DNA from 4 places in the Peribacillus sp. NPDC058002 genome. Region 2 is predicted to be linked to each of the others. Evidence: riboswitches for the same ligand, from Rfam matches in the RefSeq annotation. Region 2 holds a riboswitch; each other region holds the start of a gene.
The links. A riboswitch is a leader RNA that binds a small molecule or an ion and turns the genes downstream of it on or off. The one in region 2 is predicted to bind glycine.
Positions count from the first base shown of each region.

Region 1: linked by a shared signal. The riboswitch ahead of gcvT (glycine cleavage system aminomethyltransferase GcvT) and the one ahead of ACFVSH_RS15085 (amino acid permease) in region 2 are both predicted to bind glycine.
Region 3: linked by a shared signal. The riboswitch ahead of ACFVSH_RS09140 (amidohydrolase) and the one ahead of ACFVSH_RS15085 (amino acid permease) in region 2 are both predicted to bind glycine.
Region 4: linked by a shared signal. The riboswitch ahead of ACFVSH_RS00725 (amino acid permease) and the one ahead of ACFVSH_RS15085 (amino acid permease) in region 2 are both predicted to bind glycine.

Region 1 is NZ_JBHVQU010000026.1:1,296-9,282, reverse strand. Features, by position in the region: gene comGG (competence type IV pilus minor pilin ComGG) at 1-4, shown strand, start outside; gene ACFVSH_RS07665 (YqzE family protein) at 121-306, shown strand; gene ACFVSH_RS07660 (YqhG family protein) at 353-1,153, opposite strand; gene ACFVSH_RS07655 (DEAD/DEAH box helicase) at 1,131-2,819, opposite strand; glycine riboswitch at 3,193-3,280, shown strand; glycine riboswitch at 3,284-3,367, shown strand; gene gcvT (glycine cleavage system aminomethyltransferase GcvT) at 3,509-4,615, shown strand; gene gcvPA (aminomethyl-transferring glycine dehydrogenase subunit GcvPA) at 4,633-5,979, shown strand; gene gcvPB (aminomethyl-transferring glycine dehydrogenase subunit GcvPB) at 5,972-7,429, shown strand; gene ACFVSH_RS07635 (rhodanese-like domain-containing protein) at 7,591-7,974, opposite strand.
Region 2 is NZ_JBHVQU010000082.1:10,418-16,921, forward strand. Features, by position in the region: gene ACFVSH_RS15085 (amino acid permease) at 249-1,628, opposite strand; glycine riboswitch at 1,980-2,036, opposite strand; glycine riboswitch at 2,040-2,139, opposite strand; gene ACFVSH_RS15090 (hypothetical protein) at 2,419-2,646, opposite strand; partial or broken gene ACFVSH_RS15095 (NAD(P)-binding domain-containing protein) at 2,665-2,739, opposite strand; gene ACFVSH_RS15100 (hypothetical protein) at 3,383-4,816, shown strand; gene ACFVSH_RS15105 (SH3 domain-containing protein) at 4,883-5,071, shown strand; partial or broken gene ACFVSH_RS15110 (M14 family metallopeptidase) at 5,573-6,504, opposite strand, start outside.
Region 3 is NZ_JBHVQU010000034.1:3,282-11,268, forward strand. Features, by position in the region: gene ACFVSH_RS09115 (GyrI-like domain-containing protein) at 1-7, shown strand, start outside; gene ACFVSH_RS09120 (YtoQ family protein) at 117-566, opposite strand; gene ACFVSH_RS09125 (hypothetical protein) at 690-1,196, shown strand; gene ACFVSH_RS09130 (thioredoxin family protein) at 1,307-1,618, shown strand; gene ACFVSH_RS09135 (DUF1444 domain-containing protein) at 1,669-2,475, shown strand; glycine riboswitch at 2,632-2,735, shown strand; gene ACFVSH_RS09140 (amidohydrolase) at 2,960-4,147, shown strand; gene ACFVSH_RS09145 (DNA translocase FtsK) at 4,579-7,419, shown strand; gene murC (UDP-N-acetylmuramate--L-alanine ligase) at 7,706-7,987, shown strand, end outside.
Region 4 is NZ_JBHVQU010000002.1:7,577-15,563, reverse strand. Features, by position in the region: gene argH (argininosuccinate lyase) at 1-1,048, shown strand, start outside; gene ACFVSH_RS00735 (sodium:solute symporter family protein) at 1,662-3,140, opposite strand; gene ACFVSH_RS00730 (DUF3311 domain-containing protein) at 3,137-3,337, opposite strand; gene ACFVSH_RS00725 (amino acid permease) at 3,626-4,969, opposite strand; glycine riboswitch at 5,176-5,254, opposite strand; gene ACFVSH_RS00720 (amino acid permease) at 5,761-7,146, shown strand; gene ACFVSH_RS00715 (FAD-binding oxidoreductase) at 7,502-7,987, shown strand, end outside.

The DNA of each region.
Region 1 (7,987 bases), on a different contig from region 2:
GTAATACGAAAATCAAAACTTTTTTTAAATGGAACGCGACAGGTTCACGTGTTCAGGGTACAAGCGAAGGAATAAAAGGAGCGTAAACCGGGCATACTTTGCATAGGGTGATGATTTTAAATGTCTACAAACGCTTATATAAAATATCTGACGCAGCAGCTTGTCGAGTATTTTAATCTGACGAAAAAAGAACGAAAAGAAAAGCGCCGTCACAGAAAAGAGGATAAAAATCATGGTATGTCCCATTGGTTTGGCATTGTCCCTTTTGCTTTGTCGATGTTCGTAAGGAAAAATATCAAAAAATGAAACAGATGTCCCGAACTTAGGACATCTGTTTCTTTTCGTTCTATACTTATCCCAATGCCCTATCTGACAGGTAAAATAATCCTCCGTTTATGATGGATATTCTGATGTTGGGTTCATATTGGGCTTTTAGTGCTTCTTTCTCGGTATAATAACTCTCACTTTTTTCGTCCATATCCTTGTAAAAATGCTCCAATAAATTCAAATCATTCTGCCAGCGCAGCATTGCTTCCTCCGCCCAGGAATGGTCATCATCCTCGAAACTGGTCCTGATGTATGTATCCAGTCTTGCCAATCCACTCTTGGGCATGATTAAAGGTGAAAGCGTAAAGGAGTAATCCGGTATTTTTGGGGTGACCTTTACAGGTAAAACCCGATGGTGAAACCCTTCCATGATTTCACCCGAGATTAAATTCAATCCGATCGACATGAAAGTATCTTTTTTACGGTCACATTGATAGGATATTTTCACATTCAGGGTCAGCCAAGGAAACAAAGGATTATTTCCGCCGCCCTTTGGTGGAGGAGCATCCTCAAAAAGTCTAGTATACCCTGCCAGCTTTTTGGTTGATTGAATAATCTGATGTAGGCGTGGGGAGCCAAAATGAATCATTTCTCCCTTTAAATCGGCTGGAGCCTGTTCGGGATCGGTAATGAAAGTCATCTGTGCTGGGTTCGGAACGCCACCTGTTTTTTCTAGATAATGCCAATAAAAGGGTCTATTCATCAATTCTTTATCCATTTCAATCGTCAATTGGACTGTAAGGTGGGCCGGCGCATTATCCAGTATTTCACAATCGTTGGCCTTAAAGTAAGTTTTTAAAAAATCATGAATTTCCCGTTGCTGCATGAACCTCACCTTCCTTCATGGATTGGGCGAATTGGATTAATGATGAAAAATTATCCATCTTGATCTTCATTTCGCCCTCTGTTTTGGACTCGCCGACCACATCGATTAAATATTCTTCAATATTGTTAATATCCAGTTTGGTTAGAATATCATCCAATTCTCCAATTACTTTTTCAAATAAATTTATTTTTTCGTATAGTAACTTCAGAATATGTTCTTCTACTGTATTTTTCGTGGCAAAGTTATAAATCATTACATCTTCTTCCTGACCAAGGCGGTGAATCCGTCCAATTCTCTGTTCGAGCCTCATGGGGTTCCATGGCAGGTCAAAATTAATCAAGTGATGGCAAAACTGAAGGTTTATCCCTTCCCCGCCAGCTTCTGTTGCAATTAATACCTGTATATTCTTTTGGAATAATTCTCTCATCCAGTCTTTCTTTCCGCGCTTAAAACCGCCTCGGAAAGGAACCGAAGAAATTCCATTCTGCTGAAGGTACCATTGGAGATATAGCTGAGTCGCCCGGTATTCGGTAAAGATAATCACTTTGTCATCAATTTTCTTGATCAGTTCCAAAGCTTTTTCAGCCTTGGAGTTTTGAACTGTTTCATTCACCTTAGAAAATAAATCATCAAGCTTTGCCAAAAAGTCAGGGGAAGGCTGATCATATTTTTCTTTCATATTCTTTAAAGTATAAAAGACCGCCTCTCTGCTGCTGCATGCTTCCCTTTGGAGGGTGAGAGCCGAAAAGGCGCTTCCTTTTGATCCATCCGAAATAGGCTTGAATTTGGAAACAGCATCATACAATGCCTGTTCCGTTGGAGAAAATTCAATGGTGATGGTTTCCACATGCCGTTTTGTCCATTCAATGCCAGTATCGGCCCGCCGGTTTCGAATCATGACAGTATTGACCAGTTCCTTTAGGTGTTCATCTTCAATGATGTTGCGGCCTTTCCCTTTATACTTTTCCGAAAAGAGCGAAGCATTTCCCAAGTGGCCCGGTTTCAATAACGAAACGAGGTGAAAAATCTCCTCGACTTTATTTTGAATCGGAGTGGCTGTCAGGAGTAAACAAAATTTCTTTTTCAGATTTTGGACGAATTCATAGTTCTTCGTCTTATTATTTTTAAGTTTATGAGCCTCATCAATAATGATGAAGTCATATTCCTGAGTGAAAATGATATCTCGATGTGGAGCGCGTTTAGCTGTATCGATGGATGAAATGACTACATCACAGGATTCCCAAACATAACTTTTTCTCTGAACAACTGCAGGTATATGAAACTTGGTATTCAATTCAAAAGCCCATTGTGTGACAAGGGAGGCTGGAACAAGGATCAATACTTTTTTTACAAGGCCCCTAATCATATACTCTTTTAGGATCAAGCCTGCTTCAATTGTTTTTCCGAGCCCCACCTCATCAGCTAAAATGGCCTTTCCATTCATCTTTTCCACCACTTGCTTCGCTGCTTCCAATTGATGGGGAAGCGGGGTTAACTGCGGAAGGTGCTTGGGCGCCTGTAAACCTTCAAAATCAGGGATGATAAGATTTTCCTCCATTTGAACCGCCAACTTATAAAGATCCCAATTTCCCCATGGACCGTCATTTTCCATTTTTTGCAGAAGCTCGTCATTCCATTCAGAATTGAAGGATATATTGATTTTCATAGAAATAACTCCCTCTTAAATCATAATTTCCTTAATAAAGGGTCAAAACCCGAACATTTCGTATGTGAAGTAAGAAAAATATTTCTCTTCAAAAGATATTGCAGAGATAAGTTTCTTAGGGTAGGATATAAGTATATTTAGAAAATTCAATTTCCAAACGCTACAAAGAATCTTTGTACATCTATTTTGCAGTTCGCGTTTTCTTAGTATGGGCTATAGGCTCTTAATTTATCCAAGATTACTGAAGGAGACACTCAAACGGTTTCTGAAGTTTTAGGAGAATTGGCAGAGAATGCATTCCATGATGCTCAAAGGTTTTACCGATGCTTGGGGCTATTTCGCTTCCTTTCATTGGCGAACCATTCATATGCGGGTGAAGATAAGGGGAGAGACTACGGATGTAGCGCCGAAGGAGCAAACTTAGCAGTGAATCTCTCAGGCAAAAGAACTCTTATTGGACGCAACTCTGGAGAGCGCCGCCCGTTTTGGGACGGCCACCAAAGGGGAAAACCTATTACATAGGTAAACTTTCAGGTTTCAGGACAGAGAAAAAGCTCAAATGGGCTTTCTCTGTCCTTTTTTGTGCTTTTTTCACATCATGAATCAGGATATACCTGATGCGAAATGACAAGAAGCTTTTGATAATGAAGCCAATCAATTTTTAAAAAAAATCTGAAGGGGGTCATTTTTTGACCAATTTAAAAAGAACACCACTATTTGAGGTTTATCGTGAATACGGAGGTAAAACGATCGATTTTGGCGGCTGGGAACTTCCTGTCCAATTTTCGGGTATTAAGGACGAACATGAAGCCGTACGTACAAAAGCGGGGTTATTCGATGTTTCCCATATGGGGGAAGTCGATGTTAAGGGTCCTGGAAGCCTTTCCTTTTTACAGAAGATGCTGACTAATGATATATCAAAGCTGCAGCAGGGCGGTGCCCAATATACCGCCATGTGTTATGAAAACGGAGGCACGGTTGATGATCTTATCGTGTATAAAAGGGCAGAGGACGACTATCTGCTCGTGGTCAATGCAGCGAATACAGAAAAAGATTTCAATTGGCTTCAAGCTAATTTAACGGAAGATGTCCAAATTACGAATGTATCGAGTGACTATACACAGCTGGCACTTCAAGGACCATCTGCAGAAAAGATATTACAAAAACTATCGGGAAATACTGACTTAAGTGAAATTGGATTTTTCAAGTTCAAGGAAAATGTCCTGATTAACGGTATCTCCACGTTGGTATCCCGTACTGGATACACTGGTGAAGATGGTTTTGAGATATATAGTGACAGTGAAAATGGTCCTGCCCTTTGGAAGGCGATTATGGAAGCCGGAAAGGAAGAGGGGGTTCAGCCGATTGGTTTAGGTGCTCGTGATACCCTGCGTTTTGAAGCGAAGCTGCCGCTGTATGGGCAGGAGCTTTCAGCGGACATCACCCCGATAGAAGCCGGTATTGGTTTTGCAGTGAAAGTGGATAAGGAAGTGGACTTTTTCGGGAAAGCCGTTCTTGCTGAGCAAAAGGAGAATGGAGCTCCCCGCAAGCTTGTGGGAATTGAAATGATTGACCGTGGCATTCCGCGTCATGGGTATAAGATCTACAGCGGTGATAAAGTCATTGGTGAGGTCACGACCGGTACCCAATCACCCACATTGAAGAAAAACGTGGGATTGGTACTTATCGATAAGGAATTTTCGGTACTGGATGCGGAAGTCGAAGTGGAAATCCGTTCCAAGCGTTTGAAAGCCGTTATCATACAAACACCTTTTTATAAAAAACCACGTAAATAGAGGGGAATGGTCATTAGATGAAACATCGTTATTTACCCATGACAGAGCAAGATAAACAAGAAATGCTGGAAGTTATAGGGGTATCTTCTGCTCAAGAACTTTTCAATGATATCCCTGAAAGCGTTCGCTTTCAAGGAGAATACGATATTAAGCCTGCTAAATCGGAACCTGCATTAATGAAAGAATTATCAAGGCTAGCTGCCAAGAATGCGGACCTTAAAAACTATGCTTCCTTCCTTGGTGCGGGTGTCTATGATCATTACGCACCGGTCATCGTCGATCATGTTTTATCCCGTTCTGAGTTTTATACGGCTTATACACCGTATCAGCCAGAAATTTCACAGGGCGAGCTTCAGGCGATCTTCGAATATCAAACGATGATATGCGAATTGACGGGAATGGATGTAGCTAACTCCTCCATGTATGATGGCGGGACGGCGCTAGCCGAAGCAGCCATGCTTGCTTCAGGCCAGACGCGGCGCAAGAAGATTCTCATTTCAGGAACCGTTCATCCTGAATCAAGGGAAGTTGTGAAGACATATGCGAAAGGGCAACGGGTGGAAGTGGTCGAAATTCCTTATAAAGACGGTGTGACGGATTTAGCTGCTTTAAGCGAATTGGCGAATGATGACATTGCAGGAGTGATCGTGCAATATCCGAACTTTTTTGGCCGCATCGAGCCATTGAAAGAAATGGAGGAAATCATTCATGGTGTCAAGTCCATGTTTATCGTTTCCAGTAACCCGCTTGCATTGGGAGCTTTGACATCCCCTGGAGCACTCGGTGCAGATATCGTAACGGGGGATGCCCAGCCATTCGGCATTCCAGCGGCATTTGGGGGACCTCATTGTGGCTATTTTGCCGTTACTAATAAACTTGTTCGGAAAGTTCCGGGCCGACTCGTCGGTCAAACGGTGGATGAAAATGGTAAAAGGGGGTTTGTACTGACCCTTCAAGCTCGTGAACAGCACATCCGCCGTGACAAAGCCACATCCAACATTTGTTCCAATCAAGCTTTGAATGCCTTGGCAGCTTCTGTCGCAATGACCGCGCTTGGGAAAAAGGGTGTCAAAGAAATGGCTGTGCAAAATATTCAAAAAGCGCATTATGCGAAAAAAACAATTATGGCAAAAGGGGTGGAAGTGATATTCGACGGTCCTTCATTTAATGAATTTGTCATTAAACTGCCTGCTTCGTTTTCAGAAATCAATAAAAACCTTTTTGAAAAAGGGATGATCGGCGGCTTCGATTTAGGGACGGTTTATCCTGAGCTGAAAGATCATATGCTGGTCGCGGTAACTGAACTTAGAACTAAAGAAGAAATTGATGCACTTGCGCAGGAATTGGGGGATCAACATGAATAATCAAGATCAATCACTCATTTTTGAAATCAGTACTTCCGGTCGAATCGGATACAGTCTGCCAGAAATGGATGTTGCAACTATTTCGCTCGAAGAAATCCTTCCTGCCGACTACATCCGTGAAGAAGAGGCAGAACTTCCTGAGGTGTCCGAACTTGATATCATGCGTCATTATACAGCACTTTCCAAGCGGAATCATGGGGTGGATTCGGGTTTTTATCCGCTGGGTTCATGCACGATGAAATATAATCCGAAAATAAATGAAAATGTGGCGCGCTTCAACGGTTTTGCCCATATCCATCCATATCAGGATCCGGCTACTGTTCAGGGAGCATTGGGACTATTATTTGATTTGCAGGAACACTTAACGGAAATCACCGGGATGGACCAAGTGACATTACAGCCTGCAGCAGGTGCTCACGGTGAATGGACTGGATTGATGATGATTCGCGCTTTTCACGAAGCGAATGGCGATACAGAACGGACTAAAGTGATTGTACCTGATTCTGCACACGGTACGAATCCTGCCTCTGCAACTGTTGCCGGGCTTGAAACGATTACAGTGAAGTCGGATGAAAATGGGTTAGTCGACCTTGAGGATTTAAAGCGTGTTGTCGGACCGGATACCGCGGCCTTGATGCTGACGAACCCCAATACATTGGGATTGTTTGAAGAAAATATTTTGGAAATGGCCCAACTTGTCCATGACGCAGGTGGGAAGCTTTATTATGATGGAGCCAACCTGAATGCAGTTCTATCAAAAGCACGACCGGGTGATATGGGCTTTGATGTGGTTCACTTAAATCTCCATAAAACATTCACAGGCCCGCATGGCGGGGGCGGCCCGGGTTCTGGTCCTGTAGGGGTGAAGTCGGACTTGATTCCTTACTTGCCTAAACCGCTTGTGGTCAAAAAAGGTGAACAATTCGTTCTTGATTATGATCGTCCGCAATCCATCGGCAGGGTAAAACCTTATTATGGTAATTTTGGGATAAACGTGAGGGCATATACGTATATTCGGTCAATGGGGCCTGATGGTCTTAAAGCCGTCACCGAGAATGCGGTCATCAATGCCAATTATATGATGCGTAGGTTGGAACCATTTTTTGACTTACCATATAATCGTCATTGTAAGCATGAATTCGTATTAAGCGGACGCCGTCAAAAGAAATTAGGGGTAAGGACTCTCGATATAGCCAAAAGATTGCTGGATTTCGGTTATCATCCTCCGACCATTTACTTCCCGTTGAACGTAGAAGAAGGAATGATGATAGAACCGACTGAAACCGAGTCGAAAGAAACGCTGGATGCGTTCATCGATGCGATGATCCAGATTGCCAAGGAAGCGGAAGAAACCCCGGAAATCGTTCAGGAAGCTCCGCATACAACCGTTATAAAGCGGCTTGACGAAACTCTTGCTGCAAGAAAACCTGTTCTGCGTTATCAAGCATAGACTGATAGCTTGCACGAAAAAAAATCCCTGCCTGCCGGCGGGGATTTTTTCATGTTTATGTAAGAGTTCATTAAAGTTCAACAGTTAACTTTCATTCCCTAAAGCCCGTGTGATGCACAAGAAGTCTTTTTAATTTAAAAGAGCCCATGCGGATATGGGTCTTATTTCTTTGCTTTGATTTTCCCGGTCCACATCTTGAAACCGCCCTTTAGGTGAAAAAGTTCCCTGTAGCCCTTTTTGTATAGCATGGCTGCAGCTCTTCCGCTGATGATTTCGCTCTGAGCGTACAAATATACAGGCTTGTCCGGCCTAATTTCGACCAAGCGGGTTTTCATTTGAGTCATAGGGATGTTTCTTGCGCCTAAGATATGACCATTATCGAAATCATTCGGTTCCCGCACATCGATTAGCTGCACTTTTCTGTAGTTAGCGATAAATTCGTCCTGTGTTAATGTTTTAACGATTTTACGCTGGCGGTACCAATTAAAAAGTGAATACGCAATAACCACTCCCAAGATGATGAGCAGTGTATATAATATTTCCAAACATAAAAACTCC
Region 2 (6,504 bases):
TCTACCTGAGAGATTTGTTCCAAGGGTCTTTTTGGAACTTGCTCCTTCGGTGGCTTGTGTCGCATTGCACTCTCCCACAACTGTCATTCGCTTATTCAATTTGGTACATTTAGAATAGTAGTTGTGATTAATTATGTCAAGCAATTTTGAAAGCGTTAACAACACTATTCTAAAATAATCCCTTTCTCATCAAAATATAAGCATTCATATATCTTAATGGTTGCTTATTAAAGCGGGCAGACTGCCACTTAATTTCCCACTACCTTCCTCTGATTCGTCTGATCTACCTTCGTTTTTCGCATCTTATAAATCGCAATCAGCAAAAGAAACCAAACAGGAGTTACGAACAAGGCAACACGAGTATCTTCCGCAAGTGCAAGCACAACAAGTACGAACGCTAGGAAAGCAAGGATCAAGTAATTAGAAATTGGATAAAGTGGTAATTTAAATTTGTTCATTTTCGCTAGATCTGGCCTTGTTTTGCGGTATTTCAAATGACTGATGACAGTAATTCCCCAAATAAAGATGAAACATACTGTAGAAATACTTGTAATTAACGTAAATACTCCTTCGGGCATTAAATAGTTCAAAACAACGGAAGTTAGAATGACGACAGTTGAAAAGGCCAATGCATTGGAAGGTACTTTACGGGCATTAAGTTTTGCAAATGGCACAGGTGCATTTTTATCTTTGGCAAGTGAGTATACCATCCGGCTTGTACTGAAGATTGCGCTGTTACATGCCGAAGCGGCCGATGTTAGGACGACAAAATTGACGATACCGGCAGCTGCAGCGATACCAACTGCCACAAATACTTGGACGAATGGGCTTTCCGATGGGATGATTGCGTTCCACGGATAGACACTCATAATGACAATAAGTGCGCCAATGTAGAAAATTATAATCCGGATAGGAATATTATTGATTGCTTTTGGGATAACTTTCTCTGGATCTTCTGTTTCACCCGCTGTAAGTCCTACAAGTTCAATACCAACAAACGCAAACACTACCATCTGGAATGAGAGGATAAAGCCATTTATTCCATTTGGGAACATACCTTCGTGTCTCCATAGATTTGTGAAACTGGCTGCGCCTGAATCTGTGGAAAAGCCTTTAATAATCATGAAAATACCGATACCAATTAGTGCTAGAATAGCGATAACTTTAATTAATGCGAACCAGAATTCCATTTCGCCAAAAAGTTTTACGGTGGCTAGATTCATAAATAGCAAAATGACAAGCGCAATTAAACCTGGCATCCACTGTGGTACGGAAGGAAACCAATACTGGGTATAAAGACCAACTGCTGTTAAGTCGGCCATTGCGATTGAAATCCAGCAAAACCAGTAGGTCCAGCCAGTAACAAATGCCGCCATATTACCTAAATAGTCTTTTACAAAGTCAACAAAAGAATGATAGTTCAAATTAGATAAGAGTAGTTCTCCAAGAGCGCGCATGATTAAAAAACAAATGACGCCTGTAATCAAGTAAGCAAATAAAATTGATGGCCCAGCTAAATGAATAGATTTACCCGCTCCAAGAAATAATCCCGTTCCGATTGCACCACCAATAGCTATGAGTTGTACGTGCCTGTTTTTTAACCCTCTATCCAACTTTTGTTCCTGCATACGATTCCCCACTTTCTACTTTTATAGGCTACTTGGATTTTTTTCTTTATAAAGGGTCAGTCCTTCAATGAGTTAAATACTTAGCGTACTGGGAGACTGACCCCACTAATGTAAGCGCTTTCCTTAATAGGTACTGGATATAGATTTTTATCAAAATAGATTCATATTCTGTCCCCTTTTTTAATTTTTTTCTAATCTACCAACCTTTTTGAAAAAAATATTGTGCGGTAATCGTTGAAATTAAAAGATTAACTCTTTTTAACAGATTTCAATGCACACTCCTCTCTTTTTCCTTTTTTATCTTTCCAAATACAAAAAGGGCAGGGGAAAGATAGGGGGTTTCCTAACTTCCTCTGTCTTTTTACCTGAGAGTTTAACTCCTTCGGTGGCCTTGGGCTCTCTCCAGAGACGCGTCCAATTGTAGTCCATTTACCTGAGAGATTAGTTCCCTGTTTTTTAGGGTTTGCTCCTTCGGTGCTAAACAACGTTTAGTCTCTCCCACAATCATCATCCGCTGATATAAAGTTGCTTTAATAGTTGTATATTAACGGGTTTTAATGGGAATTTCAACAACTATCCGAAAAATCCCTATTTTCTGAATTTTAAACGCAGACGATATTTTTTTCTGACAGTTCATAAATTAGAAGTTATTAGCTATGCAAAATCAAATTTGTTGTATCGTAGGTGCAAACCAATCCACTTTTGAACGATGCTTAGAATAACGAAGGATTTAGGCATTTTGTCGATTGAAAATACGTCTAGATCTATAGATGGGGGAAGGTAATATTGTCTATATTTTTATCACAATTGATGTATGGAAAAAGAGAAAATTGACGTATTGCGAGACTCGCGAGAATCCTTGCAGCAGTAAAGATTGCTTAGGGGCATCCTCCTTCTCTTCTTTAACAACTTCCTCTTGGTCCCAACCACTTGCTAAATTAGCAATGACGATAATTGCTAGAACCCATCCCCACCACTTCTTTGGCTTCTTTAGCTTGATTTTCTTATCCTTACTCATTTCCGCTCACCACCTTTTTCGACTTTCAATATTTAATGCGAGATTTTCACCCATTACGGCTAAACCTATCACACCGATTTGTTGTTTTGCCATGGTCCATTCGTCCCTTCTTAATTATTAGAATCAAGCTTAGCTACTTTGAAATCAATCTTTAAATCTCGTCTCTAGTTATACAATAATAATCCTAATTGATCCAAATTATTTACTTGGATATACGTTACTCCGGTTCTTTCTTCTCCTTTCAGAGCCTGGTTTTGCAGGTAGATAAACACATATTCTTCTTGTAAGATTTAACCCCCACCCTTACAGGGAGAATGCTTGATTATCCCAGTAATGATAATAATTTCTAATTTAATTCTTCTTTTTTCGCCTGGATCATTTCTTTGATTTTTTCTCTAAATTTCTCATTCGTGAAAATATCCTGTGTGGTTGTTAAGTGTCGCTTGGCATGTCTGGAGAAGTTAGTCGCTGCCAACCACTGACTACAATATGGACATGGAAGCTGTGCGTCTACTTGCCATTGTGTCGTTACGAATCTATTTGTATTTGAATTACTTCTTTTTGCAACCTTATTGACTACCTTTGTATTCGTATCGACATAGGATCAGATGCTCTTTTTTACTCTAGCAATGGTGGAAAAACGGAGTCCAACAAAAATGTTTGGGGCGGCACAGAGCGACCATATTTAATGGTCAAAAACGATCCATATGATCCGTAAACTGCATGGAGCTTTAGTGTGAAGAAGCATCAAATAGACCTTACAAACTTAGATCTGACAAAACCAGATACATGGTGGGCTAATACGAAGGAAGTCGAACAAACACAAGAAATTTCTAATATAAAAGCATGGCTACAGTCAAATGGCTATACAGGCAAAGATATTAGAATTATCGCTGTCCCTTTACTCACCCTTCAAGCACCAACAAGTGGCGGCAGGGTGAGTAAAGGAAGTATTACGATTGAATTTATGGTGAAAGAAAAGGGGAAAGCACTACAACAAAGTGTAATATTAGAAGATGTAGCGGCTTCCAAAATTAGAGACATTATAGGTCTGAGCTTCATGAAAAGCTTTTTAATAGACAAAGTGGATACTGCAAAGGATACGATTAACGTTTCAGGAAAAGGCTTCGGCCATGGTGTCGGACTAAGCCAGTATGGCGCGAAAAAGGCTGGCGAACAGGGAAATACGTATCGCGAGATTCTTGCATTCTATTATGAAGGGACAAGCTTAAAACAAGCTTATAAGCCAGAACCTGAGGAAGTAGAACCAGTAAAGCCGGACCCGGCACCTGTCATTCCAACGCCAATCCCAACACCAGTTCCGGACCCTGCCCCTAAAGATGAAACAGCGCCAACAATTAATGATATAAAAACGTATTATGATACTAAAACAGACCAAGTCAAATTAACCTTTGATACGAATGAAAAAGCGAATGTGACAGTGGAAGTTAAGGATGAAAAAGAGGATATCGTCGCTTCTCTTGTTTCAGGGGACGAAAAGCCATCAGGATCGCAATTAGTCTTTTGGGATGCTTCAAGGGTAAGCACCGGTTCATACACCTTTGAAATTAGAACGATTGATAGTAGTAATAATTCAAGTTCAGCATCTGTTCCATTTTCATTAACAAAGCCTGACACAACGGCACCAGTTATTAATAATACAAATACATCATATGACTCAAAAGCGAATAAGGTTTTTCTAAAGTATGAGACCAATGAAAAATCAAAGGTTACTGTTCAAGTAAAAGACGCAAAAGGTAAAATCCTAGCTACTCCGATCAATAATACAGAGAAAAATGCCGGTATCCAATGGACCTCGTGGAATGTATCGAAGGTTTTGAACGGTAAGTACTCATTTGAAATTGCAACGATCGATAGTAATCAAAATAAAAGCTCGGCAACGGTTACATTTACATTAACAAAACCCGATACAACTTCACCTTCCATTAAGTATATAAAAACTTCATATGATTCAAGAACGAATAAAGTTGATTTGAAGTATGAGATTAACGAAAAGGCGAAGGTAACTGTTCAAGTAAAAGATGCAAAAGGCAAAACCGTGGCGACACTGACCAATAATACTAATAAAAATGCCGGTGTCCAAAGTGCATCATGGGATGTATCAAAGGTTTTGAACGGAAAGTATACGTATATAACATTACAGCGATAGATCCAAGTAAGAACAAACCGTGCAACGACGACTTCCAACACATTAAACAAACCGGCAGCGAAGAATATGACTGGTAGGGTCAATGCTACAAAGTTAAATGTCCGTTCCAAACCCTCCATATCAGGGAAAGTTCTTGGCTCTTTGAAGAAAAGCCAAACTGTTACCGTCATTACTAATAGCAGTTCTTGGTACAAAATTAAGTACGGTAAGGAAACAGGTTATGTATATGGAAAATACTTAACGAACGTCCAATAGCGAAATCTATCCATGAAAAGCCCAAGTCAATATTGGGTGAGCACTGAAAAAGACCTTGATTATTTAAAAGCCTGAAGTAAACCAAAAAATTAAACCTTTATAGTTAATTTGGCAACTTGAGGGCAGGAACCGGTAATCTACTTGGTTCATGCTTTTTAAATTGAGCTAAATTCGTTGGTCTCTCGAACTCCATAAGTCAACCGATATTACTTATGAACAAGAAACGCTCAAAGAAGCTTTAGATACTAATATTTTGTTCAGCTAAACCAATCATTTAACTTCATCTGCAATGATTCCTGGTTAGTGAATCCATATCCAGCTTGTGAATTATAAGAGTAATCACCATTATTAATCGGCAAAAAAACTACTTATTGATAAGAATCGTGTTTCAGCGGTTTTTGCAACAGATGATTTAAAAGTAATAAGTTCAGAGCAAGCGTTTAGCATTACTCAAATAGCCAAAGCCGGATTCAGTGCTGAATCCGGCTTTGGCTGTTTCTACTATTTTTCGAAAATTGCATTTGATAGAAGACGGAACAAGTAATCCGGGTGGTCGCGGAAACCTGCTTCTAACCCAATAAGAGTTACATCTTTATTCTGTTCTTTTACGATTACAGCTTGGCCTTTGGCGGTTATGTTATTTTTCCAGTGACCAGCTACGAAGAAATTATCTGAATCTGCAAGGGTCGCGACGACTTCATCATTATCCGTACCAGTGAACCATGTTGGACGATAGACAAAGCCGATATCATCCTCTCCATATCCTGCTGTTAAACCATTTCCCTCATAATCGACTTTTACGATACCATTACTGTTGGAACCTCCTACATTAATGATGTCGTCTGTAAGACCGAGTGTTTTAGTTGCTCTAGATGCACCAGCACCTACAGCTATATATTTGCCTCCTTCATTTAAGAAGCTTGTCACATTGGCTTTAAACTCATTAAGTTGCCCGGCGTTTTGTAACCCAAATTCTTTATTAGCTTCAGATAGGTTGGTAGAAATGAGATTTTCCGTTCCACTATAGACAAAAATATCAAAACCGTTAAGGGTATTTTTAGCCACTTCGACTGGCGTAACTTCTGTCACATCAAAACCTAGTCTTTTCAAAGCTAGCTTTGTTCCTGCGTGTGATTTCTGTTTACCCATACCTCCATCCTTTAATATAGCCACTTTTAAAGACGTAATAGCCACTGCATTTGCTGGTACCTCAGCAGTTCCAACCTGTAACCCTGATTCTTTCACCGCTGCTGATACCTGATTAGCTACAGCTTTTGCAAAGAAGTTACCTTGTGCATCACGTACAATAGGTATTCCTTGCTTAAGCAATGCATTTACTAAATTTACTGATTGGACAGAACTATTCGGAATCAGAAACGGTCCTTTTCCTGAGACCGTTCCTTGACCTGTAATCTTGTTTACTTTCGTTGCAT
Region 3 (7,987 bases), on a different contig from region 2:
GGGATAAGTTAAAAAATTCTTTTCGCTTGCAGGGGAGGCCCTGCAAGCCTTTTTTCATTTCTTTATAATGATCAAACATTCATACTTGAGCTGAGCAGTTAAGGGGCAGGGAGTTTTTACAGCCCTTCTTCAAAAATATAAGAAAGCACTTTCATCGCTTGATTAACGGATTCTACCGTGACACTCGCCTTTTCCGATAATTCCTTTAAGGCATGATGATGGGATTCCGGACGAATCAAAATAAGCGGTTTACCCAGGGAAATGGCGGTGCTTGCGTCCATGGCGGTATTCCACTGTTTATATTTCTCGCCAAATAGAGCGACAACAAGATCAGCTTTTTTCATCAAAAGAGCTGTCCGCAAATTATTGATTTGGGAAGCTGCCGCATCCTTCAGGATGGGATTCGGCTGTTCCCCGAGGATATCTTCACCGATATTATCGGAGCGATCATGATTTTCCATCGGGCCTACAAATTCTAAAGGGAGCTTCAGTGCAGCGGCCTTCTCTCTCAGCTCACTTCTCCAATTCGAATGGATCTCCCCAGCAAGATACACGGTTAACTTCATTGTTTTCCTCCTCGGTATTAAAATTGCTTTCATTGTACCATGTTTTTTAGAAAATGGATGAATCCCATAAATAAGGATAATATTATCCATAAGGTAGTAAAAGAGACGGCTGGAGGAATGACGATGGCTTTATCGAATAAGAATATTCTTGTTTTCCTGTTGATAAGCAGTTTGATCGCGGGCTGCTCAGGTATTGAGAGACAAACCGAAAAGGCAATGAAGGCTGCTGAAGTGGCTTTTCGTGACGATGAAAAACAGCCCAATCAAGGGGCGGGGCTAATTCAGGTTTATCTGCCAAAGGATTTTAAAGTAGTGGAAGAACATGATAATAATTTGATTTTACAAAAAGATGATAAGATTTATATATTATTTGTCAATCCAAATGAAAAAGAAGACAGCTCCGTGTTATATTTGGCGATAAAAGAACAAGATGATCAAAATGTAATGCAACATTCTTTCCAAACCGATGATAAATTCGGCTTTATTTCGGTCAAAGAGATACCGAAAGAAAAGTATGAGCTTGCAGTGGGGATCGGCGGGGTGAAGCTGACAACCGAAACGGATAAAGACCAATTAAAAACCGATGCAAAACAAATGATGGAAATCGTTTCATCCGTGCCCCAGAAATAAGCTTTATCACGGCCGTTCAACCGATCCGTATTAATGGTTGATTTCTGGAGAGTCTGGTATGATGGGATTATAAAAACTATGGTGTCATTTAGAGCAGGAGGAATATTCAAATGGAAAATTTACAAACCGTTGAGCAATATGATGCATTGAAAAATGAAGGCAAACATATCTTTCTTTTTTCAGCGACATGGTGCGGGGATTGCCGTGTAATCGAACCGATCATGCCGGAGATTGAAACGAAATTTCCTGACTTTACATTCATTCATGTGGACCGTGATGAATTCATCGATGTGTGTGCGGCGAATGATGTATTCGGCATACCAAGTTTCATCGCGTATGATAATGGTGTAGAGCTAGGCAGATTCGTGAGCAAGGATCGCAAAACGCAAGAACAAATTGAGGAATTCATTCAATCACTATAATTAATTTCCCCTTCTCGCTGGGGATTTTTCAATGAAGAGGAGGGTCAGTCATGAAAATGGACAGCACGAAGCTGAAAAATATCCTGAAAGAACGTTTAAAAGATGAAAATCGCACATTCAAATTCGATAGCAAGCAAGATACGTTACGGGTGGAAAATGTGAAGACCGGGAAGGGGATCACCATCGAGTTGCCTCCTGTACTTGCTAACTATGAAAACGTACAGGAAAAGGCCATCGATGAAATTATCTATTACGTGGAAGAGGCCCTGAATGTGATGGGGGGAGAACACAGCATGGAAGGCAAGGAGAAATTCATTTTCCCAGTCATCCGCTCGACCTCCTTTCCAATGGAATCGGAAGCAGGAAATCCATTTTTATTCGATGAGCATACGGCTGAAACCCGGATTTTTTATGCCCTTGATTTAGGGAAAACCTACCGTCTTATAGATGAAAAGATGATTCAACGGGAAAATTGGCAGGGTGACAGGATCCGTGAAATTGCCCTTTTCAATGCCCGTTCCCTCTCCACTGAAATGAAGTCGGATATCGTTGCAGGTAATGCATTTTATTTTTTGAACACGAATGATGGGTATGATGCCAGCAGGATCCTGAATGAATCATGGCTTCGGGAAATGAAGGACAAGGTCGAGGGAACCATGGCTGTTGCCATTCCCCATCAGGATGTCATCATCATTGCCGATGTGAAGAATGATACGGGCTATGATATTCTTGCTCAAATGGCGATGAGCTTCTTTGCCAGCGGGCATGTTCCGATAACGGCTCTATCATTTCTTTACGAAGAAAATGAGTTGGAGCCCATCTTCATTATGGGTAAAAACAAAAAGCGTGAACAATGATATATTAAACTTTAAAAGGACCGTGTCAGCATCTGACATCGGTCCTTTTAAAGTTTAATAGAGTTTATGACTCTTAGAGTTGATATTTATTTTTTTATCGGTGATAATTAAATTGTAATATTTTGAAAATACAGAATAAAACGATAGAACGAGCGTATGAACGTTGTGGGAGAGTGCAAAGCATTGAGCCGCCGAGGGAGCAAGTTCCGAAAATATCGCTTGGAGCAAATCTCTCAGGTAAATGGAACCGCAGCTGGACGCAACTCTGGACAGCGCGCAGGAAGTGTGCCGCCAACTGGGAAATCTCCACGACCAAAATGGAGTTGAATTCTCAGGTGAAAAGACAGAGAAGGGAGCGGCAGGTTTGCGCAACCCTTCTCTGTCCTTTTTTAATTGGCTTTATGCATACAAAAGGTTTGCAGCGAACACGGAACTTACTAATATGCCAATCAACTTAAAATAATGGGGGAGAATAATCGTGAATGTGAAAAGCAAATTAATGAACATGCTGGAAGCCCGTAAAGAGGAAATGGTTCAAATCCGCCGTCATTTACACGAGAATCCGGAGCTATCCTTCAAAGAAGAGAAAACGGCAAAATATATCATTGATTTTTATAACGGGAAAGATGTATCGATTCAAACGAATGCAGGAAATGGATTAGGGATCATCGTGACGATCGAAGGCGGGAAACCAGGGAAAACGATAGGTCTCCGTGCCGATTTCGATGCACTGCCGATTACAGAAGAAGCGGAGGTTCCGTTCCGTTCAAAAAATGAAGGTGTCATGCATGCCTGCGGACACGATGGGCATACCGCTTATTTATTGGTACTGGCAGACTGCATCATTGAGCTGAAGGATTCCCTATCAGGTACGATCAAAATAATTCATCAACATGCAGAAGAAACACCTCCTGGTGGAGCGAAGAGCATCATGGAATCAGGGGTTTTGGATGAACTGGACGCTGTCTTCGGAATCCATTTATTCCCTTCGCATCCAGCAGGGGTCGTCGGGTATCGCAGCGGCTATTCGATGGCTGGACGGACCTATTTCAAATTAGCCATAAAGGGTGTAGGCGGCCATGGTTCCTCCCCGCATATGGCTAATGATACCATTGTGGCAGGCGCCCATTTCGTGACAGCCGTACAAACCGTAATCAGCCGCCGCTTGAACCCTTTTGATATGGGCGTAGTCACAATCGGCTCCTTCGATGGAAAGGGAAGCTTTAATGTCATTAAAGATCGTATAGAAATTGAAGGGGATGTCCGTTATATGACGGCAGAGACCCAGCAGCTGATCGATAAGGAAATCCACCGGATCGTTAAAGGGATAGAAACGGAATTTGATGTTCAGTGCGAGCTTACATATGTGCCCGATTATCCTCCGTTATATAATGACCCTGAACTGACTGGATTCGTGAAAAATAGCCTGGAAAGCATGAATGACAAAGATATTAAGAATGTTGTGGAATTTCCGGTTTTCTCAGGTTCGGAAGATTTTTCGTATTATGCAGAAAAGATTCCTGGCTGCTTCTTTTACATTGGCTGTAAACCGAAAGGGGTGGAGAAGGCCTATTTCAATCACCATCCTAAATTCGATATTGATGAAGAGGCCCTTTTGATCGCCTCCAAATCAGTGGCGCAGGTTGTATGCAGTTTTTATGAATGGAAATAGTCTTCTTTGATCTTTGTTTGCAAAAAAAAAACGCAGAAACCCACAAAACACCGTTCGGTATTAACGAACGGTGTTTTATGGGTTGCGGCATGTATTTGAATGCCGCCGGCGGTTTCATGAAGGATGTTGCAATGAATTGGCCAGTCTGCTTCCAAGGCTGCATGAAAACTTAATCTCTTTGTAAACGCGATTTAACAGCGGTGTTTTATTTAAATAGTAGACTAGGGGCTAATGTTAATTCGCAATTGATAGGTTTAAACTCATTCCAGAAGGGGTTTAATAGGGTAGGAGTTCTGCGAACTACGTTAAGTTAGCAGGAATGCGATAAAAAATATAGATGCCAATCCCAATTCAGCTTAAATTTTCTCGATATTTTTAAAATAACTGGTAGAATTAGTTACATAACTACAGATGTAGAAAGAGTGATAGTTTTGAAATGGCTAAATAAGATGAAAAAATGGTTCCAAGCAGAGGAAATTATTGAAATCGAAGAAATTATTATAGATGAGCCGCTTGATGAAGAGACATTAAAGAAAATGGATTTTTCAAAGCTTTCGAAGTCAAAGAAAGAAGAAATAAAAGATTATAATCAAAAAGTGGAAAAAATGTCCCAGACGCCAGACCCGGATACGAAAATCCTGTTTCAATATCCAAAAGGACAGTTCAAGTTTCCGCTCATTCCAGACCGGGAGCAGAATAAAAGAAAGCCTAGGGAAAGGAACAGGGAAGAAAATGAACCCAAACAGGGGAAAAATGTGACCAAAGAAACAACGAAAAGGCCTGTAAGGGATAGTGAACCAAAACGGAGAAGCTTCGACCGGGAGGAAACCTCAAAAATAGTCCCGTCAAATACTCCATTCCGCCCAACGGAAATCCCTTCACCCATTTATGGGTTCCGTCGTCCGGAAAAAAAAATAGTCCCACCTGAAGAAATTGTCGAATATGAATTAGAAAGCAAAATGCCCATCCTAAAAAAAGAAAGAGCCGATATCGAGATTCCGGTATCGATCCCTGAAATTCCAAAAGAAGTGTCACATGAGGAAATGACGATAGAGCCATCCGTTCTTATACCGGGAAATGCGGAAGAAAAAAGGGGAGATTCGGAGATACCCGCTTTCTTTCGCAGGAATTCCATAGAGTCACTGCCCGAAGAAGCAGTAAGCGAGCCTGACATAATTGAGCCTGCGGTGGAAAAAGAGGCTATTGAACAGGACCAGGTCGATTTTGGACGCGAAGTCGCTGTATCCATCATCGAACAGGCCGACGACACACCGCCTGAAGCTATATCGGTTCCGGAGGAGGTTGCTGCACAATCAAATCAACCATCCGTCAGTCAAGGGACACTGCCTGAAGATTCATCAGAGGCAACACCTGAGGGGCAGCCAAAACGTCCGAAAAAACATATCCCATTCAATGTGATGATGCTTAAGCAAGACCGGGAAAAAAACAGCTTCATGGATAAGATGATGCCGGAAAAAAAAAGCCTTAATTCGGATAGGGCAGTAGCTTCACCTGATAAGCTACCAATGAATGATGCTGCTGAAATGGAGGCAGGACAAGCGACACCATCCGCCATTCCTGAACGGAAACAGGAGGAGGGCAGAGTTATGCCGAAAGAGGGGACTCCGATCATTAAACCAACCTTTTTGGACACGAAGGCTGGTTCGGAAACCGTCGCCGAGCCTGAAAATACAGTTGAATCCAATATGGGTTCCGGTTCGGTCTCTAGGCCGCTCTTGGAGCAGGAATCCCTTTCTGGAAATGGGTATCAAGAAGCACTTTATACAGAGGCGGCAGCAGAAAGTGGCCAGGGCGATACCCCGGCAGTTTATGGCTCCGTGGAAGCGGAGGATAATCCATATTATGTGTTTCCGAATATCGAATTGCTGACACCTCCCACTTATGCTGTGCATGATGATGAGTGGCTCGAGGAACAGACTTTATTACTTGATGAGACATTGAAAAATTTCAATGTCCGTGCAAAGGTCGTCAATGTCACTCAAGGACCGGCAGTAACTCGTTTCGAGGTGCATCCGGAACCGGGAGTGAAGGTGAATAAGGTGACGAACCTGATGGATGACATTAAATTAAGCCTTGCTGCTCAGGATATGCGGATGGAAGCGCCCATTCCCGGTAAACATACAATAGGCATCGAGATTCCGAACAGGAAAAGCAAACCGGTATTTTTGCGTGAGGTTTTGGAAAGTACTGAGTTTCAAGAGCATGAATCACCGCTTGCTGTCGCTTTAGGACTCGATATATCAGGTCAGCCGATCATCACGGATTTGAGAAAGATGCCGCATGGATTGATAGCCGGGCAAACGGGATCGGGGAAAAGTGTCTGTATCAACACGATGCTGGTCAGCTTGCTGTATAAAGCGACGCCGCAGGAGTTGAAATTACTCTTGATTGATCCGAAAATGGTCGAGCTCGCCCCTTATAACCGGATCCCGCATTTGGTCAGTCCAGTCATAACCGATGTAAAAGCCGCTACGGCTGCGTTGAAATGGGCTGTAGAAGAGATGGAACGGCGTTATGAATTGTTTGTACATGCTGGTGTGCGTGATATCACCCGCTTTAATGACCAAGCGGAAAAAGCCGGTCAATATTCAAGCAAGCTGCCTTATATCCTGGTGATCATCGATGAGCTTGCGGATCTAATGATGATGTCCCCGGCTGATGTAGAGGAAGCGATTTGCCGGATTGCGCAAAAGGCCCGTGCCTGCGGCATTCATTTGATTGTAGCCACTCAAAGACCTTCAGTCGATGTCATAACGGGATTGATCAAGGCAAATATCCCGACAAGGATCGCTTTTTCAGTTTCTTCACAAGTCGACTCCCGTACAATCATCGATAGCGGCGGTGCAGAAAAATTATTGGGAAGAGGAGATATGTTATTCGCCGAAAACGGCTCATCGAAAACGGTGCGCCTGCAAGGGACTTTTGTGAGTGATGAAGAAATCGATCAAGTCGTCAACCACGTAAAACTTGAACAGCAGCCGAAGTACCTGTTTGAACAGGAAGACTTGCTGAACAGGGCCGAGGTCATGGAAGAAGCGGATGAACTGTTTTTCGAGGCATGTGAATTTGTCGTGAGCCAGCAGGCTGCATCTGCATCGAGTGTCCAAAGGCGCTTCCGTGTCGGCTATAACCGTGCAGCGCGTCTAATAGAAATGATGGAGCAACGGGGTGTCGTTTCCGAATCCAGGGGCTCAAGGCCCAGGGATGTATTGATTACGGAAGAAGAACTGGAATTTTTACATGTTAATTAAGAGAACCTAATAAAAGGAAATTGAATATAATGTGAAAGGGTGAAAACCCTTTTTTATCACCTAAATTGAGGGAAAAACCAATGATTTGATAAATTGGCATCTGCCTGACATGGATGAATGAATAAAAAAGTGATATAATAGTTTTTTGTTGATGAATGATTAAAAATAAGAGCTTGAAAAACCTATTAAGAAATTGCGTTACTAACAAGTCTCGTAATGGAAAAAACAAATAAAAGATGACGTCATATACTGTCATACAGGTAGACGATTGGTGGAGGTTCGCTTTATGACTGCTTACCATTTTGTGGGAATTAAAGGATCGGGTATGAGTGCTCTTGCACAAATACTGCATGATATGAATATTGAAGTGCAGGGTTCCGATTACGAAAAAGAATTTTTTACACAATTGGCATTAGAAAAAGCCGGGATTAAAATCCTTCCTTTTAACGAGGAAAATATTCAACCTGGAATGACAATCATTGCAGGAAATGCGTTTCCGGATAGTCATCCGGAAATCGTGAAGGCAAAAGAACTTGATTTGCCGATTATCCGTTATCACCGCTTCCTA
Region 4 (7,987 bases), on a different contig from region 2:
TATAACTGGTTACACGCATACCCAACCGGCTCAGCCGACTACGATAGGACATTACTTTTTAGCCATTTATGATGTGCTTCAAAGGGATATTGGCCGGTTATGGGCAGCCTATGAAACGGTTAACCAATCGCCTTTGGGCGCTGCCGCGTTAACGACCACCGGTTTTCCGATTAGCAGGAACCGTACTGCCGAACTGCTTGGATTTGATTCGGTGATAGAGAATTCCTATGACTCGATAGGAGGGGCGGATTATTTATTGGAAACCGCAACGGCCATCATGACGTGCATGGTCGATACAGGGAGATGGATTCAAGATTTCCTGCAGCATGTGACAAGGGAGTTTGGTACATTTCATGTTGCGGATCCTTATGTTCAAGTGAGCAGCATCATGCCGCAAAAAAGAAATCCGGTTTCCATTGAACATTCCCGTTCGATTGCTAGCAGTGCATATGGTGATGCACTCGCTGCAATGAATATGATCCACAATACACCATTTGGTGATATCGTCGATACGGAAGATGATTTACAGCCGCATTTATATCGAGCATTTTCGAATGCAGGACGTGTCATGAAACTCATGTATGCCGTCATATCGACTTTGCAAGTAAATGGAGAACATACAAAGAAAATGGCCGCAAAATCCAGTATAACGGTTACTGAATTAGCGGATACCTTATCAAGAGATTACGAGATATCCTTTAGAAAAGCTCATTCCATAGCCAGTCATATTGCAAAACGGTCGATAGGTGAAGGGAAGGAGCTTTATGATTGGGACACACAAGACATCAATAAGATCATCAATGAATTCGTTGCAGTGAATTTAACTGAAGACGAATGGAAAAAGATCATCTCTCCCGAATACTTTGTGGAAATTAGAAGCATTCAAGGCGGGCCCAGCCCGAAAGAGGTAACGAGGATGATCGTAAAAAGAAAACAAAAACTGGAGCAACAGTTGCACGAATATAAGGGAATCGTTGAAGCAATGAATGACGGCAGGAAGGCTTTAATGGATTACGGAAGGTACGGGAAAGAAGGAAGTGAGTTTTAACAGGCATGAAATCCACGAGTAAAAGCCCGAACCTCTTAAAAAGAGTATTTTTTGTTGGCTTGGACGCAATACGATGCACTTCACTGCGAAAGCTCATATTTTATGATAAATAGTCATTCTTTATAGGGTGACTATTTATTTTGGATTTTTTATTGCAACTGAGATATCCCTAGTAACAATGGATGTATATTATTTCCTTCAGATATGCTGCTTTTTGTAAAATACACAATATAAGGTGGAATGCTAATGTCAAATAGATCTCAGTTCGGGTTTATCCTAGTTTTAATAACCTTCGTAATATCGATTACTTTATGCTTTAACCCTAAATTATTAATACCTAAAGGATATGATTTAGCTATTGATGGTCTGGTAGTATCCCGAACCTTGATGATTATTTTTTCGTTGTATTTATTAGCTAAAATAGGGAATTTGTTTATAAACAAAAAAGATTAGTAGTTTATTATGGGACTTTGTCTTTTGGCTGCTATTAACTTTCTATAATCACTCTTAAGAAAAAGGACATTATGACTTTGGATGTCGATAATAAGGAAGGCTCAGTCTTTTGACTGAGCCTCAATGTTTATCTATCCAAAAAAACAGTTTCAAATTTGTTTCATATATCGTTAATGGATTTAGGTTCCAACTGAACCGCGTGCTTTCTGAAAGCAAGACTTACCGTGATCATCACAATGAAATTGACCGCCAAGGCGATGATTCCCACATTCAAATCTTTTGCGGCTTGCGGCAAGGATGGAAACAAGGTTCCTATAGTTGAAGAACTGAGTGTAATGCAGATTACGATGAATAATCCGGTGATAATGCCGGCGATTGCGCCATATTTATTGATGGGATTATTCTTCTTCAGACTAAAGAGCAGGGACGGGAATAGCTGTGTAATGAGACTGTAGCCCATTAGAATTAATGCTGACATCGTTTCGCCGCCGTTTAAGGTGAAGTAGACGGCTATAAGGGCAATGACTGGAACAAGGAACTTTGCCAATCGTACAACGTGGCGATCGGACACTGCAGGTGCAAATTCCTTATAGACGTTTTTCGCGAGCAGTGTAGCGACGCTCATCAAAAGCATGGATCCCGGCACCAACGCGGTCAACAATCCAGCTCCGCCGATTATGCCTATAAACCATGGATCAAAGGTCTCGATCGAAAGGCGCAGCAATGAGAGGTCTGCATCTGCCCCAACAAGTCCGGGCACTTTCAATATAGCTGTAAACCCAACGAAAAAGACGAATAACAGCATGAGCGTATATAAAGGACTGATGATGGCATTCTTTCGAAATACCTTGCCGCTGCGTGCTGAAAAGACAGCGCTGAAAACTTGCGGCCACATATAGAAACCGAATACGAGCAATATTACCGTGGAGATAAACCATGATACGCTAAGTCCCTGGTCAGGGAACTTTAGAAAACCAGGTTTGGCCGCATCAATCGCTTCAAACATCGGCTGAAATCCGCCAAAGTAATGGATCGGCAGATAAATCCCCAAAAATCCTATTATGGCGACCATCATGATATCTTTAATGACCGCTGTCCAAACAGAACCGTGTATTCCGGAGATCATCACATAAATGGTAAGGCTGATCGCCCCCATCCAAACTGCCTCGGGCATTGAGATGGCACCATAAGATGCCTCTGAGACAATGATTCCCAATCCTTTCAGCTGCACGACGATCACTGGAATCATCGACACCACACCGACAAGTGCAGCCAAAATTCCTAAACTGGGACTCTTATATTTGCTCACAAAGAAATCGGATTGAGACATCAGTTTATTTTCTTTGGCATATTTCCATATTTCCGGAAGGAGCCAATAGGATAATACGTAAGACAAAGTAATGTAAATTAGAACATATAGAGCGGGTGCGCCCTTGCCATATGCCCAGCCGCTGCCGCCAAGGAAGGAGAAGGTCGTATAGATTTCACCGGCCATCAGCAGAAAGACGAAAATCGCACCAAAACCACGTCCGCCCACCGTCCATTGTTCCAAGTCCATATCTTTTCCTTTTGAAGAGCGTATCCCTAAAAATATCGATAGAAGTAAAAATGCTAAAATGATTAAGAGAGCAATATTCATTTCGGGTCACCTTCCCGATTCCTGGGATCCAGCTTATACATGATGCCCAATATGGCAGAGGTAAGGACAACCCACATAGCCATCCAGAACATATTGAAAGGCATCCCTAATACGTATGGTTCTATTTTATTAACAAAAGGTAGAAATCCTAGTATGCCTATAAAAGGAACTAGAGTAAGGATATATATAATCTTCATTAAACAAACCCCTCCGTTTTAAATAAGTGAAACGTCCATCAATGGGGTTTATTCTTCAATGCCACTGATGGCTTTGGTGAACCAAACCGGGAAGGAAAATTCATGCAAGACGGATTTACCTTCTTTTAAAAAGGTCCGATGATATATAATAGCTTACACTATTTTGATATAAAATTTAATGGAGTTGGGTGATATATTTTAGCAAAAAAGCGCCAACTGCCTAATCTTGATATGTTTCTTAGATGGAGAAAGCCTTGAATTCGAATTGAATTCAAGACTTTATTTCCTTTAGCTATTTTTTTTCCGATAGTTATATAGTATCACCAAGAGTATGAACCAGATCGGGGTCAAAAGCAGTGATAGTCGTGTAGCTTCAGCGAATAGCATAACAATAAGGATGAATAGGAATAATCCTAAAATAGCGTAATTGACAAAGGGTGTAAAAGGAGCCTTGAAAGTCGATTGAGCTCTTAGATCAGGCCTTGTTTTCGAATATTTGATATGGGAGATCAAGATGATGCTCCATACCCAAATGAAACAGATGGCACTGATGGTCGTCACCACGGTAAACGCCTGTTCCGGTATCAGCTTGCTCAATAATGCCCCTATTGATACAACGATGGTGGATGTTAATAAGGCATTGCTTGGAACAGCCTGTTTATTTAATTTTTCCAGTTTAGCAGGGGCTTCGCCATTCCTGCTTAACGTATAGAGTATCCGGCTTGTTGAAAATAAACCGCTGTTGCATGCAGAAGCAGCGGATGTCAACACGACGAAGTTGATGATTCCTGCAGCGACAGGAATGCCGATTAACGCAAAGACCTCTACAAATGGGCTGCTCGTGGCATCAAGTTGTGTCCATGGGTTGACACAGAGAATGACGAATAGGGCACCCACATAGAAAAGTAAAATCCGGACAGGGATTTTATTGATGGCAGAGGGAATGTTCTTTCTCGGGTTCGCCGTTTCCGCTGCGGAAACCCCGACCAATTCGACACCGACAAATGAGAAGACGACTAACTGTAAAGATAATAGGAATCCGGAAATGCCATTGGGGAACATGCCCCCATGATTCCATAGGTTCGTTACGGAAACCGTTCCGGTATTGGTATTGAAGCCGATGATCAAAAGAATGATTCCTACGATGATCAAGGCAATGATCGTGACTACTTTAATGATGGCAAACCAGAATTCCAATTCGCCGAATAACTTAACGGTCAATAGGTTCAACCCTAACAGAATGACTAGGCATATTAGGGCCGGAATCCATTGAGGGATATCGAACCAATATTGTATATAGACACCGACAGCTATGATATCGGCCATTGCGGTCATGATCCAACAGAACCAATATGTCCAACCTGTCACGAATCCAGCCCATGGACCGACATATTCGGTTGCAAATTCAGTGAATGATGCATAACCTGCATTGGATAATAGCAATTCGCCCAGCGCCCTCATCACAAAAAACAAAGCAATTCCTATTATCAGATAGGAGAATATAATGGAAGGTCCAGCCAATTGTATGGCTTTTCCGGATCCTAAAAATAAACCGGTGCCAATGGTTCCTCCTATTGCAATCAGTTGTACATGTCGATTTTTTAAATCTCTTTTTAATTCCTGTTTAGCCAATTCTTGCGCCCCCGTTTTTTATAGTCTTGTTAGTGAATGATTTCAACCTGCATGGTCTTGGAGAGATGGGCGTGATTTTTTGCCCTGCTTGCCTATTCCATGGTTTTCAAGAGTGTAGTTTTAAGTCCAATCACAAATTGGACAATAAAAAAAGAGATTGGATAATACCAATCTCTTAAAGGGTTCAGAATAACAATTCTATCATTCGTTACTCTTCTGTCCTTTTGCCTGAGATTGTGAATCCTTCGGCGCTGCATCTTGTACAGTCTCTCCAGAAGCTGCTCCTGCTATAGTGTCATCCATAGCATTCATCGCTTGCTTGTATGCGGTTGTGAATAAATGTCTGTCAGTGTTAATCTTCCACTGTTGGATCATTCATTATGCTTATAAAATAATATTGGAATTCTATCATCTATTTTTCGATTGGTCAACAAATTTTTTTGAAATGAAACAGGCATTATCCGCAGTTTAATAGTGGTCTGTATTTAACTTAAGGTTTAAGCAGAAATGATAGTTTTCCACTCTTTTTGAACGAACACTATTATAAAATACTGAACATCATTTTTTTAAAATGATATTTTAAGATTAGAAAAATCGACAAGATATTATTGGTAACTGTTTATTTCAAAAATACAATTGTATTTTTACAGAATATTTACTATTATAAGATAAGAAAACATAATTGAAGTGTTATGTAATATTGATTACGATAAAGCAATTCTAATTAAAAGAGAGTCGTTCGTGGCAAGGATGGAAAAGCATTACCGATATTGCATCTGGGGGAGTTAATCATGTCGAACAAGGAATTAAAGAGAGGGCTGGAATCAAGACATATTCAAATGATAGCCTTGGGCGGAACCATCGGGGTCGGGTTATTCATGGGATCTGCGAGCACGATCAAATGGACCGGGCCCTCTGTAATGCTTGCTTATGCAATCGCAGGTATTTTTATATTTTTCATCATGCGTTCCATGGGTGAGATGCTATATTTAGAACCGACTACAGGTTCTTTTGCAACCTTTGCGAGCAGCTATATACATCCCTTGGCAGGTTATATGACTGCTTGGAGCAATTGGTTTCAATGGGTAATCGTCGGAATGTCCGAAATCATCGCAGTTGGGTTGTATATGCAATATTGGTTCCCGGAGTTACCTGCTTGGATACCAGGTGTGGTCGCCATGATCATCTTGGGGGCGGCAAACCTTATTTCGGTAAAATCCTTCGGGGAATTTGAATTTTGGTTTGCACTTATAAAAATCATAACGATTATATTGATGATCATTGCTGGCCTTGGCCTTATCTTCTTTGGAATAGGGAATGGCGGGGATGCTATTGGATTATCGAATCTTTGGGCAAATGGCGGCTTCTTTACGGGAGGCTGGAAAGGATTCTTCTTCGCGCTTTCCCTTGTCGTGGCTGCCTATCAAGGCGTTGAGCTTATCGGCATCACAGCCGGAGAAGCGAAAGATCCAACCAAGACCGTAACAAAAGCGATCCAATCAATCATATGGCGCATTTTAATTTTCTACATTGGTGCCATATTCGTCATCGTGACCGTCTTCCCTTGGGATCAACTGGATGACTTAGGCAGTCCGTTTGTTTCAACCTTTGCCAAAATAGGTATCACTGCAGCGGCAGGCATCATCAATTTTGTCGTAATCACTGCAGCAATGTCTGGATGCAACAGTGGGATTTTCAGTGCAGGACGTATGCTTTACACACTGGCATTGAATGGCCAAGCCCCGAAAGCCTTTGCTAAAGTATCAAAAAATGGAGTGCCGGCATATTGCACGATCGCTGTACTTTTAGGATTGGGCATCGGGGTTATCCTGAATTACCTTGCACCGCCGCAATTATTCCTTTATGTGTACAGTGCGAGTGTATTGCCCGGGATGATTCCATGGTTTGTCATACTTATCAGTGAGCTTAAATTCAGAAAGGTGAATGCTTCTGAAATGGAGAAACATCCGTTCAAAATGCCGTTGGCCCCTTTCAGTAACTATGCGACAATTGCCTTTTTACTGATGGTGCTGGTCGGTATGTGGATCAATCCTAGCACAAGGATTTCCTTGGTTGTCGGGATCGTTTTCCTAGCCTTGGTCGCAGCAAGTTATTACATGCTGAAAATGGATAAACGAACACCATTGGATGTTAAATCCAATGATGAGATTTCCTGATAAGGTAACAAAAAGCCCTTCTCTTAACTCGAGAAGGGCTTTTTTTTTTTTTGGGGATCAATTGCTGAATTCATTCACGAGTAAAACCGTTGAATTCACGGGTAAATGCGTGGAATTCACGAGTAAATGCGTGGAATTCACGAGTAAAGTAGTTGAATTCACGAGTAAAGCTGGAATTCACGAGTAAAACCGTGGAATTCACGAGTAAATGCGTTGAATTCACGAGTAAAACTGAAAAATTCACGAGTAAAGCTAAATTGACCCCATTACAAGGGAGGGCCAGCAAGAGGAATGTATCTTCCTGCCAGGTTTTTTCATAGGATGTAACATATTTACTCGAGGAAGGGGTTATCTTTTGGAAAGAACAAAGCTTACCGGGCGTATCGTTACACCTAATGATGCTGAGTATGAGCGTGCCAGGATAAATAATAACTTAAGTTTTTCTAAATTCCCAAAGGTCATTGTGTTTTGTCAAAATTCCGATGATGTGTTGAATTCATTGAAGTGGGCCCGGGAAAATCATGCACCTTTCCGGGTTAGGAGCGGCAGGCATAGTTATGAAAATTTTTCATTAGTGAATGGCGGTCTAGTCATTGATATTAGTGAAATGTACAATATCAAGGTCAATCGTGAAAAAATGATCGCAAAAATTGAAGCCGGAGCTGATTTAGGGCGAGTATATAATACGTTATGGAACTATGGAACGACGATTCCGGCAGGGACCGAAAGCAGTGTTGGTGTTGTAGGTCTTACGCTCGGCGGTGGAATAGGTATGTTAACGAGGCGCTTTGGACTTACTTGTGACAATCTACTTGAAATAGAAATGGTAAGGGCGTGTGGA